Regions from separate parts of the Shewanella sp. SW32 genome, predicted to be linked through region 2. Evidence: predicted binding sites of a transcription regulator. Region 2 holds the regulator's gene; each other region holds the start of a gene.

Region 1 (5,571 bases), on a different contig from region 2:
TTTGCAATTGCACTGTGACGTTATGCTGCTTTAGTACAGCGGTCAGTTTGTGGCTTAACATTTCGGGTAGCATATTCGGCATTAAGCTCGCTTGTGGATCGACCAAAAACACTTGCTTACCTGCAGTTGCTAAGTCCATTGCCAGTTCAACTCCGACCAAACCAGCACCGATAACCAGTACTCTCCTCGCGCCATGGATGTCTGCTTCGCAGGCCTGATACTCCATTAAGCTGTTAACTGTGTGGATGATATCGACGCCATCCCCCTCTATAGGTGGAATAAAGGGCCGTGCACCCGTGGCAAGCACTAATTTTTTGTACGCAATTTCGCGTCCTTGATGGCAACAGACTACCTGACGAACTTTATCTATTTTTATGACTTCACAGTGATTTATTACATCAATTTGTTGCTCATGTGCAAATTCAGTCGCGGTCAATTTTATGAGGTCTGACGCCATTTTTTTAAGGCTAAACACATGGCTTAAATCTGGTTTATGGTATTCGTCACCAGAGTCGGCTGTGATAACTGTAATCGGTTGTTCGCGGTTTAAACGTCGCAGTGTTTTGACTAGCTGATATGCCGCGAATCCACTGCCGATAATGACGATTGGCTTAGGCATTAGTCACCTCATTTTTTATGACAGCGAAAACGCTTTTACCTAGGCCACATTCGGGACAGAGGAAGTCTTCGGCCACTTGAGTCCAAGGTGTGCCAGCAATGACATCTTGATTAGGTTCTCCTTTTTCAGGGTCATAAACCCATTGGCAAACGGTGCAAATCATTGATTGTGTATCATTTAATTCGCACGCTTTTGTTGCAATCGGTGCCGTCATAGGGACGTTATTAGTAGCAGTATTTTCAGCTATTTGACTGGCTGTGGTGGCTTGGCTAGGTTTTGACATGACTTGATTAATGATAGAGCGACTATTAGCGCTATCGAGGGGCCGCAATGCCCATTCTCGCGCGATTCGCTGGCCGTGCTGACGGCATTCTTGCATCGCATCACGATCGGGACGCCATTTGACTTTTAATCCCACCGAGGTTTCAAAACCAGCATCCATCAAACGAGTGTGAATTCTATCGACTGCGCCGCCATTCCAGCCATAACTACCAAAAGCTGCCGCCTTTTTATTGCGAAAACGCAGGCCCGTAATTTCTTCAAGCATGGCGGCAATTTTAGGCATCATCACATTATTCATGGTGGATGAGCCGACTAAAATACCTTTTGACCTAAATGCCTGTGCAAGGATTTCGTTTTTATCATGACGTGCGACGTTATACACTTTTACCGCTACATTGGGGTCAACATCATGGATACCTTGAGCAATACCGTCGGCCATCATGCGAGTATTATTGGACATAGAGTCGTAGAAAATCGTGATACGGTCTTCTTGATAAGCGTCGGCCCAAGCTAAATATTGGTGAATAATTTGGGCTGGATTATCACGCCACACAATGCCGTGTGAAGTTGCGATCATATCTACAGGTAAATTAAAGCTTAATACTTCGTGAATTTTAGCCGTCACTAGGCTGCTAAAGGGTGTTAAAATGTTTGAGTAGTATCGTAGGCATTGCTCCATTAATTCATTTTGATCAACCTCATCATTGAATAAATGTTCGTCGCAATAGTGTTGGCCAAAGGCATCGTTACTGAATAAAACCGCATCTTCGGTGAGGTATGTCATCATGCTATCTGGCCAATGTAACATAGGTGCTTCGATAAATATCAGTTGCTTACCATTGCCTATCGCTAAACTATCCCCTGTCTTTACGGTAATGAAATTCCATTCTGGGTGGTGGTGATGTCCTACAATGGAGTCGACCGCATTTTCACTGCAGTAAATTGGAGTGTTAGGAATTTTGGCCATTAATGCAGTCAGGGCGCCTGAGTGGTCTTCCTCTGCATGGTTCATCACAATATAGTCTATGTCGGTTAAATTAATTTCAGCTTCAAGATTTTGTAAGAATTGCTGGCTAAAACGATGATCAACTGTATCAATTAACACGGTTTTTTCTTCACGGATAAGGTAGCTATTGTAGCTTGTGCCTTTAGTTATTTTGTACTCAGTACCATGAAAATCTTGCACTTCCCAATCGCGTTGACCCACCCAGTGGATATTGTTTTTTACATGAATAGTCATAAATACACCTGTGATAATTAATAATGAATGCGCTACGTAAATCTTGCTTATTTAGTTAAATATCTTATTGCACTCACTATGCCAACATTCTAAGGTGTTGATTTTTATTTATATTAACGTATTTCAACATTTAAAATTACTTGCTGGTGTCATAATGACAATTTGATATTGGTCAAATTGACATTACACTGTTGTCAATATGACTTTATTTGACTGTGGATGTGCTATGAGTACCCATGCTGATTTAACTCAGTTAGCCTTAGATTTAACAGTCGGCGTGTCGACGCAAGACAGATTTGAGCGTTTGTTGGCAGTGGTCAGGCGGCGTGTCAATTGTGATGCTGCGGCATTATTGGCATTTCGGGAGCAGCAATTTGTCCCCTTGGCGATAGATGGGCTCTTTGCCGAAGTGTTAGGACGGCGCTTTCAAATTAGTGAACATCCGAGATTAGAGGCTATCGCCCGTGCTGGCGATGTGGTTCGTTTCCCGGCCGACAGTGAACTTCCCGATCCGTATGATGGTTTAATTCCAAATCATAGTGCGAACTTACATGTACATGCTTGCATTGGTTTACCACTAATCGCGAACGATCGCTTAATTGGGGCGCTCACCATTGATGGTTTCAACCCTCATCAGTTTGATGGTTTTAGTGATAGCGAGTTGCGTGTGATCAGCGCACTGGCCGCAGCCAGTCTTAATACTGCGTTATTGATGCAACAGCTAGAATCCCAAGTTGTTGAAGTTTCCAATGGCACTGAGGTGCTCAATCGTCCTGCTAGTCAGCAGGAGATCATAGGGCAATCCACACAGATCCAATCGCTAAAGCAGCAGATAAGTGCCGTGGCAGGCACTGACTTATCGGTATTAATTACCGGCGAAACTGGCGTGGGTAAGGAGTTAGTGGCCGCGGCGATACATAATCAATCGACCAGAGCCGATAAATCACTTATCTATTTGAACTGCGCTGCATTGCCGGAGTCCGTCGCCGAAAGCGAGTTATTTGGGCATGTAAAAGGGGCATTTACGGGGGCAATCAGTCATAGGCAAGGCAAGTTTGAACTCGCTGACAAGGGGACCTTGTTTTTAGATGAAATCGGGGAGCTTCCCTTGGGGCTGCAAGCTAAGTTATTGAGGGTTTTACAATACGGTGAATTACAGCGAGTGGGCAGTGATAAGAGCCTAAAAGTTAATACTCGGATTATTGCCGCCACTAATCGAATTTTGCACCAAGAGGCAACGGAAGGGCGCTTTCGTTTCGATCTTTACCATAGGTTGAGCGTATTTCCTATCCACGTAGCACCATTAAGAGAGCGTGGGCAAGATATTGTTATGCTGACAGGTTTTTTTCTTGAACGTTGTAAAGCGAAGTTAGGACTCACCCATATCAATATCACACCCGCAGCGCAGCAGTTATTAGAGCAATACACATGGCCGGGTAATGTGCGTGAGCTAGAGCATGCGATACACAGGGCTGCGGTGTTGGCGAAAGCCGAGCTAAAAACGGCTTATATCAGCTTAAGTGATAAACATTTTCAGCTCGATTCTTTGATGAATCAAGCACACAGAACAGTCGACGAAGATAGGCCATCAGATGCCACAACGCCAGCCATTGAATTAGCATTTAGGTCTGAGTCGGCCTGTCGTGAGGGACAATCGCAAGATAATTCTAGTGTTATGCTGGGGCTTAAGGCTGCGACTGAGAGATATCAGCGTCAACTTATTCGTCAAGTTTTAGCCGCGAATCAACAAAATTGGGCTGCGTGTGCAAGAATATTGCAAATCGATACAGGTAATTTGCACCGACTTGCAAAACGGTTAGGTTTAAAAGAATAAAATATTGCGTGAAGAGATTTTATTCTGCAGCAAAACCCCAGCCTCGATTCTTAGAAGAACAGTGTTGCTACGCCTAAGAGTGCGAACAATACGGCGCAGCCACGGTGTATCCACAACATAGGCAATTTTTCGGCGCTGAAGTGGCCTGCGATCACTACGGGTACGTTAGCAAGCAGCATGCCTAAGGTTGTGCCAGCAACCACCATAGTTAATGAATCGTATTTTGCGGCTAATACCACAGTTGCGATTTGCGTTTTATCCCCCATTTCGGCGATAAAAAACAGGATAAAAGTGGCGAGAAAGGGGCCCATTTTATAGAAACGGCTCTCTTCTGCATCGACTTTATCGGGGATTAACACCCAAAGAGCGATTGCAAAGAAGGACGCAGCCACTAAATAACGTGCCAGATCTGGGCTTACCCAGTTAATCGCCCATTGGCCAATCCAAGCTGCGGCAAAATGGTTAAATAATGTCGACAGCAAAATACCTAGAATAATGGCGGTTTTATTTTTAAATCTTGCTGCGAGGATTAGTGCAAGTAATTGAGTTTTATCACCAATTTCGGCGATAGCAACCGTAAAGGTTGAGGCAAGTAGGGCTTCCAAGTGTGATCCTTTAGGGGTGGTTATGACATAAGCACAATAAACCGTCCACCCCTAGGTGCGGTCATTGTGCTCAGGTCTTGCTGGGCAAATCGATGATTTGCTGTGAACACCATGGCATGTTGCCAAGTATGTTGATGTTCACCCTAGATGACGATGGCTCGAAATCCAGTTAGCTACTCCCCCGAAGCGAGGTGGGCATTATACCTAGGTAAGATTTAGTTTCAAGCACGAGTTTATAACAGTAGGTGCTGATAAATGTTTGACGGGTGTCAGAAAAATACCGATCCACATTCTGTAACTTAATGAATATAAATGAATTATTTTTTGACAACGCTGTCTTTTGTTGCTAATTTAGCCAAGTCATTTCTACTTGGTTACATACTGTTAACTCGTAGTGACTCAATGATAACGACTGTATTTGGCAAACTAATTGAAAAGTTAGGACGCAAAGCTTCCGGTCTAAGGTTGTAAATGGATTTTTTAGTGAACTAAGATAGCGGAGTTGCCGCAGAATTCGATTTCTGTGAAAGATAAACGACTGCTGTTTAATGCTGTTGTTTGCCCAAATACCACTTTTATATCTAAGCCTATCATTATGTTTAGGATGATAGGCAATCAATGGAGTGCATTAAAGTGGCAAATCCTACTGTTTTTTCCCCTATTTCTAAATTGAGTTTATTGGCCGCGGCAGTAATGGCGACGAATGCGTTTGTGAGTATCTCTGCGCAGGCGCACGGTTATGTTGTGGCACCTGAATCGCGTTCATATGCCTGTAAAACAGGTAAAAATGCCAATTGTGGCGCGGTGCAATGGGAGCCGCAAAGTGTTGAGGGGCCATCGGGTTTTCCTGAATCAGGTCCTGCTGATGGCAAATTGGCGAGTGCTGGCAATGGTGCTTTTTCACCTTTGGATGAACAAAGTCCGAGCCGTTGGGCAAAGACGGATATTAAAGCGGGCTGGAATAAGTTCAGTTGGCAGTTCACAGCAAACC
Region 2 (5,571 bases):
TGGAACATTATGATTCAACGAATCAAACTTTCTTTACTCAACCTGTTTATCTTGTTTATCCAGACCAAGGTAAAGCACAATGGCAACTCAGGGCAGATCAGGGCAAGCTAAACAAGGAAACTGGCAAGGTTGTATTAGAAAATAATGTTATTATCGATGCCATTAGCCCAGAAGAACCGATTCAGACCTTGTCCACCAGTTATCTGGAACTCGATCTCAACACTATGATAATGACCTCTGACCGTACCATTTACGTCACAGGGAAAGATTTTAATATTCAAGGCCAAGGCCTTTATGCCGACCTCAACGCGCAAGAAGTGCAATTGACCAGTCAGGTAGTAGGAACATATGAAGCAAAATAACGTATTACTTGCCAGCCTAATGCTAATTATGAGCATGAGTGCTTTCGCGAAAGTCGGCGACTTAAAGCAGGAAGTTAAAATCAAAGCTGTGAGCCAAACTGCGGATATCAAAAACAACCAGATCATTTTCTTTGGTCCGGTTGAAGTTACCCAAGGCTCAATAAAAATCCAAGCAAATGAACTGCGTGCATTTTCCGCTGAAGGTGAAAATAGCAAAACTTTGGTCGCCACAGGTAACCCTGCTACGTATAGCCAAATATTAGACGATGGCCGTCCTGCATCGGCTAGCGCGAAAGAAATTCGTTACGATATGGCAAGCCGCACCTTAACACTGAAAGGTATGGCGTCATTAGATCAAGCGGGTAGCCAAGTTACAGGCAATTTAATCCGCTATAACATGATTCAACAGAAATTGATGGCCGAGAGTACTGGCAGTGGTGACGATCGCGTGATCACTATTATTCAGCCTGAAAACTATCAAGATGATGCTAAATCAGACGCTCCGGCGGATAAACCTGTAAAAAAGCAGGACTCTAAATGACCCAAATCACCTTAAGAGCACAAAATCTGGCGAAAAGTTACAAGAGTCGCCAAGTGGTTAAAGACGTCAGTCTGACGGTAAAAACCGGTCAAGTCGTTGGCCTACTCGGTCCAAACGGTGCAGGTAAAACCACGACCTTTTACATGGTTGTCGGGCTAGTGAAGAGCGATAAGGGACATATCTTTATCGACGATGATGATTTAACCGCAGATCCTATGCATCTGCGTGCCCGCAAAGGCATAGGTTACTTACCGCAAGAAGCCAGTATCTTTCGTAAGCTAACTGTTCATGACAACATCATGGCCGTACTGCAAACTCGTAAAGAACTTAAAAATGAAGAACGAGAAGAAGAACTAGAACATCTGCTCGAAGAGTTTCATATCACCCACATCCGTGACAGCCAAGGCATGTCATTGTCGGGTGGCGAACGTCGTCGCGTCGAAATTGCGCGGGCTTTAGCCGCTAATCCTAAGTTCATTTTGCTCGATGAACCGTTTGCTGGCGTCGATCCTATTTCGGTTATCGACATCAAGAAGATTATCGAACAACTCAAAAGTCGCGGCCTTGGCGTATTGATCACAGACCATAATGTCCGCGAGACATTAGATGTATGTGAACATGCTTATATTGTGAGTCACGGAAACCTGATTGCCGAAGGAACTCCAGCAGAGATCTTAGACAATCAGCAAGTTAGGGCTGTGTACTTAGGTGAACAATTCAGGCTATAGTTAATCGAGCGAAGCCAATGGAGGCAATTTATACCGCCATTGGGCTTCACTCAAGATAATAATAAGCGACCTTATCCAACAATAATAACGTAGGGATCAGCGGTAACATGAAAGCGTCACTCCAGCTCAAACTGGGTCAACAGTTAACCATGACGCCACAATTACAACAGGCCATACGTCTGTTGCAACTGTCGTCATTAGAACTGCAGCAAGAGATCCAGCAAGCATTAGATTCTAATCCCCTTCTCGAGCTGGAAGAGGATCAATTCGACGCCACTAAAACCCCTGTAAACCAAACGCTATCCGATACGGATTTCAGTGAATCTAGCACTCTGCCACCAGAAAAAGACAGCTCCACCATAGACACGGCAGAGTCGCTAACCAAAGAATCCATGCCTGATGAGCTCCCCATGGACACCACATGGGATGAAGTGTTTACCGCCTCCCCAAACTCAGGCCCCGGCGGCAGTCGTGAAGACGATATGCCCTTCCAAGGCGAGACCAGTGAAGGTTTGTACGAACACTTAGAATGGCAAAAAAACCTCACCCCGTTTTCTGAAACCGATTTAGCCATTGCCACCGCCATTATTGATGCCATTGACGATCAGGGCTATCTCACCCAAAGCACTGAAGAAATTCTCGAAGCCATGGGCAATCCTGAAGTTGAGCTTGACGAAGTCGAAGCCGTACTCAAGCGTATTCAGCATTTTGATCCCATAGGCGTTGCCGCCCGCGATTTAAGTGAATGCCTGCTGATCCAACTGTCGCATTTCGCCGCTGATACTCCCAACCTAGAAAATGCCCGCATGCTGATCAAAGATCATTTAGATCTGATCGCCGCCCGTGATTTTAGGTTATTGATGCGTAAGACTAAATTAAAAGAAGATGAATTAAGGGATGGTATAGCACTTATCCAAACCCTCAATCCTCGCCCAGGTTTGTTGATCACGCCCAATAATGACGAATACGTTATCCCAGATGTGTCTGTGTCGAAGAAAAATGGCCGCTGGGTGGTTGAGCTTAATCCTGACTGCATGCCCAAAATCAATGTAAATCAACATTATGCTTCAATGGCGCGCAGCACTAAAAACCAAGCCGATAGCCAATTTATTCGCGGCCATCTGCAAGAGGCTAAATGGTTTATTAAGAGCCTAGAAAGCCGTAACGACACTTTGCTTAAAGTTGCTAATTGCATAGTGCAATATCAGCAAGGTTTCTTTGAGTATGGTGAAGAAGCCATGAAGCCTATGGTGCTTAACGATATTGCCGAAGCGGTAGAAATGCATGAGTCCACCATCTCACGGGTCACAACTCAAAAATACATGCATACCCCTAAGGGACTTTTTGAACTAAAATACTTCTTCTCTAGCCACGTCGGTACTGACGATGGTGGTGAGTGCTCATCCACAGCAATCAGAGCCTTTATAAAGAAACTGGTGGCAGCGGAAAACCAGAAAAAACCATTAAGCGATAGTAAGATGGCACAACTTCTGGCAGAACAAGGGATCAACGTAGCCCGCAGAACCATTGCGAAGTACCGAGAGGCTATGCTTATTCCACCTTCTAATCAGCGTAAAAGTTTATAACCTACAGTGGATATCGGAGGACGTTTCTATGCAAATAAACCTGAGTGGGCACCATATCGAAATTACCGAATCGTTACGTGCATATGTAGAAGAAAAGTTTTCAAAACTTGAACGCCATTTCGAACAGATCAATAATGTGCACGTTGTGCTCAATGTTGAGAAAATGCAACAGATTGCCGAAGCGAGAATAAACCTCATAGGTGGTGAAGTTTTTGCGACTTCAGAGCATGCTGACATGTATGCCGCTATAGACGCCCTGATTGACAAGCTTGACCGTCAGGTTATTAAACACAAAGAGAAGTTAACAAAACACTAATAATGGAACTTTGTACCATACTGCGGCCGGAGTGCACTACCTGCGCCACTCCGGGCAGCAAGAAAAAGGTACTGGAACTCATCAGCGACTTAGTCGCTGCCCAGTACCCGACCCTCTCATCTCAAGAGATATTCGAAAGCCTAGTGGCGCGCGAAAAGATGGGGAGCACAGGTATAGGTAACGGCATCGCCATTCCACATGGTCGACTAGCCGATATAGATCAGCCCATTGCCATACTCATTAAGTGTGAAGAGCCGATAGCATTTGATGCTATCGATAAGCAACCTGTTGATATTTTATTTGCACTACTGGTGCCTGCAGACCAATGTCAGCAGCACTTAAGTACTTTGTCTTGCATGGCCGAAAAGCTGAGCGACAAGCAAATATTAAAGCAATTACGCAAGACGCATGATGAAACGGAACTCTATCAGGTAATCACTGGATGAAACTGGTCATAGTGTCGGGCCGCTCAGGCTCAGGCAAATCTGTCGCCCTTAGGGTACTCGAAGATCTCGGCTATTATTGTGTCGATAACCTTCCCTTGCCATTGATTGGCAGTTTGCTTGAGCAACTCAAAGGCAGTAACGATCTCGTCGCCATCAGTGTCGACGTGCGTAACATGCCTGAGCAGGATAAGGTCTTAGTGAAACAACTCGCTAGCCTACCTCCAGATACTGAGTTAACGAGCTTCTTCCTTAACTCCAGCGATAAAATTCTGCTCAAGCGTTACAGCGAAACCCGCCGTTTGCATCCTTTGTCGAAGAGCCGAGTCTCTTTGCAAGAAGCGATAAAGCTGGAGGGGAAACTGCTCGAGCCTATGTCAAAACTGGTCGATCACTACATAGATACGTCGAATCTGAATATCTATGATTTAAGCGACCAAGTCAGACAAATTCTCCTTGGTAGCGTCGATAAAGAACTCGTGATCAACTTCGAGTCCTTTGGCTTTAAGCACGGAATGCCCACCGAAGCAGACTTTATGTTCGATGTGCGCTTCCTGCCCAATCCCCACTGGGAGTTGGCGCTGCGGCCATTGACTGGCTTAGATGAACCCGTAGCTGAGTTCTTAAATCGTCAACCACTGGTCAATAAGTTCATCTGGCAAATCGAAAATTTACTGGAGACTTGGCTGCCGCACCTTGAGCGTAACAATCGCAGTTATTTAACTGTGGCCATTGGCTGCACAGGTGGACAGCACAGATCGGTTTACGTCGCAGAGCAATTGGCCAAACGCTTTAGTAACGGTAAACATAAAGTTTATGCCCGTCATCGAGAGCTCAACAATGCCAAAGCTTGAACGTCAGATAACTATCTGTAATAAGCTCGGTTTACATGCCCGTGCCGCCACTAAGTTGGTGGTACTGGCTTCCGAGTTTGATGCGACCATCACCTTAATCCAAGGCGATAAACAAGCATCGGCCGCCAGTGTACTTGGCTTACTGATGCTTGAAACTGGCATGGGTAAGACCATCAAGCTTATCGCCGAAGGCCCAGATGCAGAGCCGGCTCTCGATGCCATTTGTGCCTTAATCGACGCTAAGTTTGACGAAGCCTGTTAGTTTCACTTCACACTAAGCACTTCATCGTTAGTTTCACTTCATGTCTAGTTTAAAAAACTTGCCATTCACACATGGCAAAACATTTGTCGCTCGACGATACAAGCCACAGGCGATTACACTAGCGGTCATTGCGCTGGCGCTGGCCTTACCTTAGCCGTCTTAATCTGTGTCATCGACTGACGCTTAGTCACCGTAAAATCCTAGCCCAACACTAAGATCTCAAACCAATTTGCCGCACAATGGAGGACAAATGCCCGTAGATAATGCAGAAAACGATCACACCGGACATAGTCTTGACCAGTTAAACCAAGCGCTTAGCAGCGGCATGTTCGTACACGTGCGCAATATGCTGCAAAAAATGGCCGCCTCAGATATCGCGCTGATCTTAGAATCATCACCGCCAAGTGCCAGACAAGTATTGTGGCAGCTCATCGATCAGGAACAAATAGGTGACATACTCGATGAGTTGAGTGAAGAAC
Region 3 (5,571 bases), on a different contig from region 2:
GAGAAGCGCCAAATTGGCTATGTATTTCAAGAGGCACGGCTGTTCCCGCACTATAGCGTGAAGGGCAATCTCAACTATGGTGTGCGTAAAGCTAACCCAGTCTTGTTCGATAGAATTGTGCAACTACTAGGGATTGAAAAACTCCTCAGTCGTTATCCCAGCACGCTATCTGGCGGTGAAAAACAACGGGTTGCCATTGGCCGTGCCCTGCTGACATCACCTGACATGCTGCTAATGGATGAGCCGCTGGCATCACTCGATTTACCCCGTAAACGCGAGTTACTGCCCTACTTGCAAACCTTATCGCAGGAACTAAAACTGCCGATAGTGTATGTGAGCCACAGCCTAGATGAGATCTTACAACTGGCGGATTATATGCTGGTGCTGCATCAGGGGAAATTGATCGCCCAAGGGGCCTTAAGTGAAGTGTGGAATAGCGAGCAAATGCGCCCTTGGGTGCCATTGCAGGAACTCAGCTCACTCCTCAGTGCAAAGGTCGCCGACAGACATCCCGACTACCCCATGACTCGACTCGTGATGGATGATGGAAACTATTTGTGGGTAAGTGGCTATCTGGCTGAAACGGCGAAGAAACTCAAAGTGCGTATTCAGGCAAATCATGTCTCGGTTTGCACTGAGATCCCCAAAGGCTCAAGTATCCGCAACCTGCTAAAGGGAGAAATTAAAGAGTTATACCCCAGCGATAACGGCGAGCAAATCCAATTAAAAATCGCCCTAGGCCGCGATGAACTTTGGGCCAACATCACCCCTTGGGCCTGCGACGAACTGCAACTCACTCATGGCAAAGCGATTTATGCACAAATCAAAGGCGTGACTATGACGCAAATGGATATCGCTGAATCCCACTAGCTCAACCTAGAGCACCGTTCGAAAACCAAATTTCAGGCACAAAAAAACCGACTCTAGGTCGGTTTTAGTTCCTTCATCAGAAGGATTTGGTACCAGTGGCCAGACTCGAACTGGCACGCTTTTAAGGGCGGGGGATTTTGAATCCCCTGTGTCTACCGATTTCACCACACTGGCATATCAAATATGCACTTAGAAGCAATCAAAACAACTGGCTGTCTCTAAGTGCTGGGAATTATACCTTTGCTTATGACAATGGCAAGTCTTTTGCCGCGACTTTAATACAAATTGCATTTAACCGCTCAAAAATCATGCTCTTGGGGTTATTCTGCGCCATGGGATAATAAAAAAGCGGTATATTCTTTATCACTTTTTTGAATATGGTTTACCAACCAAGCTTTCAAGAAAGCCATTAATTCGTCGGCAACATCTTCACCCCTAACAACCCGCTTTTGAAAATCAAGTACTTGCCCAACTAACTTGCCGTGCTTTTCCTTGTGGCTGTCAGTTTGAGGGTAACCAAAACGCGCAAAGAGTTCCTCTTCATAGGCAAAGTGATTGGCGGTGTAATCCACTAACCCTTGCACGATACGTTTGATGGCTTCGAGTCCATACTCTTCATTTAATGTGCGGTGTAATTCATTGATCAATGAGACTAAGCGCTGATGTTGACGATTGATCTCAGGCATTCCTATGTCTAACTCAGGCCCCCATTTCACAAAGAGTTTATTTTGCGCCTGACTCGAATTAAAAAATGCCGCATTCACATGGAATCGATGCAGCAAGGAGCCAATTTCCTGCGACATGTTATACACTTTCAAACTCGATAAGTTAGTGTTGTTGGTGTGGGAGGCATTACTCAGGGCTAGCTCAGCCATCACACTGATATTTTTATTAATTTCCTCTGCTACTGTATGTTGTTGTCCCGATGCCGTGGCGATTTGGTGGGACATATCGGTAATGGTCTCCACCTGAGCGACAATCTGCCCGAGTGCACTGTGAGCTTGATCAACCATATCAGCCGTTTCGTCGGCAATCGCCACGTTTTTCAACATGACTTCAACACCATGTTGTGCGCCTTTTTGTAATGCGGCGATTTGCTGCTGGATCTCAACCGTGGCTTCGGATGTTCGTTTAGCTAGATTACGTACTTCATCGGCGACTACAGCAAAACCGCGACCATGTTCACCCGCTCTCGCACTTTCAATGGCAGCATTTAAAGCGAGTAAATTGGTCTGTTCGGCCACCTGCGAAATGGTTTCAATAATGCTACTGATATTGTTACTGTCGGCGGCCAAGTGCTCGATCACGGTTCGAGTATCATGGATCTGTTGCGACATAGCGCCAATTTTAGTGACTATGCCATTCATGATTTGATCACCGCGCTTAGCAGAACTTTGGGCAATATCAGCTGCCTGCGCAGCACTCACCGCATTTTGCGATACGGCTTGAACACTTGAAACCATCTGCGTCATCGCACTGGCGGCCAGTTCAGTTTGATGCTCTTGCTCTAACACGCCTTGCTTTGCCTGTTCACTGATAACCTTGATATCCGAGGCGACTTTTTTCATCCCTTCACAGGTATCAGATAAAGACAAAATCGTACGGCTGACATCTTCGCCCATGCGATTAATGTTATGTACTACCTTAATGAACACACCCGCATCTTTCTCTTCCAATTGATAACTCAAATCTCCCTCGCCTAAGTGGTGTGCTGCACGTTCAAGTTGTCTCAAATTACGAATTAATTTATTGATGTTGAACATTAAAATGGCGGCGAGCGCGCTTAAACACAAAATAGCAACAAAGTGCCCTGTGATCACCAAACAATAGAGGGGATAAATCAGCAACAATAGTGGCGCAAAGATAGAATTATATCCCATTGAATCCTTGTGACTTTTTTTAGAATCCATTTTTTACTCCTTTAAAAAACTGATATCGCGCCTTCATATAAAAACAAGAACGAATAAATGGAATAGCGCGTTAACTGAATATCGATCGAGTTGAATAGGTTAATCCTAGACGCTAACGGAAGAAGAAACAAAGCTAAATTATTTGAACTCGTCGCTGTTAAGCATACCTTTAAATTTGACCAAGATCACAGAGTTAACTAAGCGTTATGACTTTGTATTCCTATGTCGATTTTTTATTGATCGAGATCAGTATTTTAGCTATCGAATACCGCTAATTTAGCGAGGACTTCACAGGAAAGAGGATTTCAGTCATGGCATTTTGGTTAGATCTGATGTTTGGTAACCCCATAGGCTTACTTTCAATGATCGTTATCTTTAGCACAATAGGGATAGTGTCTTATATCACTTGGATGTTCATTGTGAAGTCGGCACCGAAACCATAGTTTTTGCTCCAGTTGTTCTTCATGTTTCTTGTATAAATGCAAAATCTAGGGGGTTTTATCACCCCCATTTTTTGTTGTCTCGCTTTTCAGAATACTGCAACTCATCTAAAGCCAGCACTCATCCGAGCGAGACAAAACACGCCTATGCAGCGTGTTTTCTGTTTTGTACTAATCCATTCAAAAATTGCGGGCGCGCCTTAATCAACGACTGCATTTCTTCTTGGCTCGGCTCACCTGCTGGCAAACGCAGCACATCACGGTTGAGGTACATACGCGCTTTCATGGCAATCTTATAGTCAGCGGTCGGTCCCTGAATCGCATAATGGCGCTCGTTACCGAGCTTTTCTAAGATGCAGGCATTTACTAAACTTTTTACAGCGGGTTCATTTTGCGGCAGAGTCAAAATCGTGGCGCCTTGAAGAAAGAATTCCCTCACTAAAGCTCGCTCAGCGGGATCAAGTAGATTCACTTTAGCTTCAATCGTCTCAATAACACGCTTATCGCTTAAATGACGGATAGACTCATCTAAACCTAAGTTAATTAATTGACTCAAAAAATAAGCGATAGAAACGATTAGACCTAATCCAACAAACTGTGCATGTTCTGGCACAAATTTATCGAGCGCCAGCACTGCCAGCACATTAGGGGGAATAAGAAGTAAGACAGAACAACTCACCATAAGCCACAGCATGACTCTAAACATCATTTTCTTTGGGCTAAAAAACTTAACTGAATCCAGCTTGAGTTTAAACATAGTGCTATCCCAGTGACAAAAAATTGAACTTATCGGCTAATAAGCAAATTTAATGCCACAAATGAAGACATATTTCGTTGATTTTATCTGCGAGAAAATGCACTTTCTGGATCTGTAGGTCTATGCTTATAAGCATCTCAAGCCGCTATTGCATAAAGAAAATTTAAGATGCTGACATTCTTTAGCCAACTTATCAAAAGCCCCATAGGCAGGCACCTTACCCTGTCTATTGTACTTTTTAGTTCTGTTATCACCTTAATCACCACTGCGTATCAGTTGATCAGTGATTATCGCAATGATGTCGTGCGTATCGATAGAGTATTTTCCAACATGGAAAAGGTGAACTTAGATGTGCTCGCCGCCAGTATTTGGGTTATTGACGAGCGGCTCATTAACACTCAGCTCAATGGGCTAATTCAGCTGCCCGATATTAACTATATTTCGATTAAAGATGACAGCGGCCAAGCATGGAATGCAGGCGAGCAGAAACAAGAACACTCCTTAGATAAAACCTTTCCTTTAGTCTATAAATCACCGACTGAAAACATCAATGTCGGCACACTCGAAATACAAGTCGATGTCGATGCTATCTATCAACGCTTGTATGATAAGGCCATTATCATTCTGCTTTCTAATGGCATTAAAACCTTCTTAGTGGCTGGGTTTATTCTATTTTTAGTGTGGTTCAACATTACTAAACACTTAGATAAACTCAGCCAATACTGCAAAAATATCGACATAGACCATGAATACGAGCCACTACAATTTGACCGTCATGAAAAAATTGATGAGTTTAAACAAGTCGCCGATTCCATCAATAGCATGCAAGTACAACTTAGAAGCTCATTTAGCGCCTTAAAGAATTCTAAGACGGAACTGCAAATAGCCTTAGAAGATAGAGAGCGGCTACTCAAGCTCGAACGTAGCTATAAAGAAGAGCTAGCAAGACAAGTTAAAGAAAGAACACTAGAGTTAGAACAATCCCTTAGCGCACTAAAACGAGCACAACAGGTTTTAGTTGAGCAAGAAAAAATGGCGGCCTTGGGTGGACTCGTGTCAGGGGTTGCACATGAGATAAACACCCCAATTGGCATTTGTTTGACGGCGGCAAGTGCGCAGCTCAGCCATATTGAAGAACTGATCGACCTGATCCACAGCGATCAAGCCACATTAGATGAGATAAATGAAATACTTAATGAGTACCAAGAAAGCTGTGAACTCATTGTCCGTAATATCACTAAAGCCAGCAGTTTAATTCAAAAATTTAAAACGATCGCCATCGATCGCAGTCATGAAGAACACCAATGCTGTAACCTAAACCAGCAGCTACATGAAATCCTAGAGTCGACATTAATTATGCATCCCAATGTTAACGCCTCAACGGAGATCAACGTGGAGCCTACACTCAATATCAAAACCAATATCAGTTTGTTAAATCAAATTGTTAGTAATATTCTCTCGAACGCCTTTACCCATGCATTCCAAGGACATGAAGACAATCTTATCCACATTAGTGCGACTTTGGATGAAGAATCAATTCAAATCAGCATTCAAAATAATGGCTTAGCCATTCCAGCCGATGTTGCTGAGCACA

Evidence for each region. Region 2 encodes sigma-54, which starts transcription at its own class of promoters, with help from an activator protein. Its sites were predicted from a motif close to GTTGGCACGNNNNTNGNNT; they were not measured.
Region 1: norV (anaerobic nitric oxide reductase flavorubredoxin) is a predicted target of sigma-54. The motif match lies at 2,209-2,227, and genes of this name have one in related genera.
Region 3: L5M28_RS14570 (superinfection exclusion B family protein) is a predicted target of sigma-54. The motif match lies at 4,019-4,037, and genes of this name have one in related genera.

Annotation. Positions count from the first base shown of each region.
Region 1 covers NZ_JAKKSJ010000036.1:6,513-12,083, reverse strand. Annotated here, with positions in the region: gene norW (NADH:flavorubredoxin reductase NorW) at 1-619, opposite strand, end outside; gene norV (anaerobic nitric oxide reductase flavorubredoxin) at 612-2,141, opposite strand; gene norR (nitric oxide reductase transcriptional regulator NorR) at 2,368-3,975, shown strand; gene L5M28_RS18805 (TMEM165/GDT1 family protein) at 4,026-4,580, opposite strand; cyclic di-GMP riboswitch class I at 4,991-5,090, shown strand; gene gbpA (N-acetylglucosamine-binding protein GbpA) at 5,214-5,571, shown strand, end outside.
Region 2 covers NZ_JAKKSJ010000028.1:33,405-38,975, forward strand. Annotated here, with positions in the region: gene lptC (LPS export ABC transporter periplasmic protein LptC) at 1-362, shown strand, start outside; gene lptA (lipopolysaccharide transport periplasmic protein LptA) at 349-903, shown strand; gene lptB (LPS export ABC transporter ATP-binding protein) at 900-1,631, shown strand; gene L5M28_RS16700 (RNA polymerase factor sigma-54) at 1,739-3,217, shown strand; gene hpf (ribosome hibernation promoting factor) at 3,246-3,533, shown strand; gene ptsN (PTS IIA-like nitrogen regulatory protein PtsN) at 3,536-3,979, shown strand; gene rapZ (RNase adapter RapZ) at 3,976-4,830, shown strand; gene L5M28_RS16720 (HPr family phosphocarrier protein) at 4,817-5,092, shown strand; gene mgtE (magnesium transporter) at 5,343-5,571, shown strand, end outside.
Region 3 covers NZ_JAKKSJ010000023.1:27,711-33,281, forward strand. Annotated here, with positions in the region: gene modC (molybdenum ABC transporter ATP-binding protein ModC) at 1-870, shown strand, start outside; tRNA gene L5M28_RS14555 (tRNA-Leu) at 958-1,044, opposite strand; gene L5M28_RS14560 (bacteriohemerythrin) at 1,191-2,780, opposite strand; gene L5M28_RS14565 (DUF3149 domain-containing protein) at 3,092-3,223, shown strand; gene L5M28_RS14570 (superinfection exclusion B family protein) at 3,366-3,977, opposite strand; gene L5M28_RS14575 (ATP-binding protein) at 4,146-5,571, shown strand, end outside.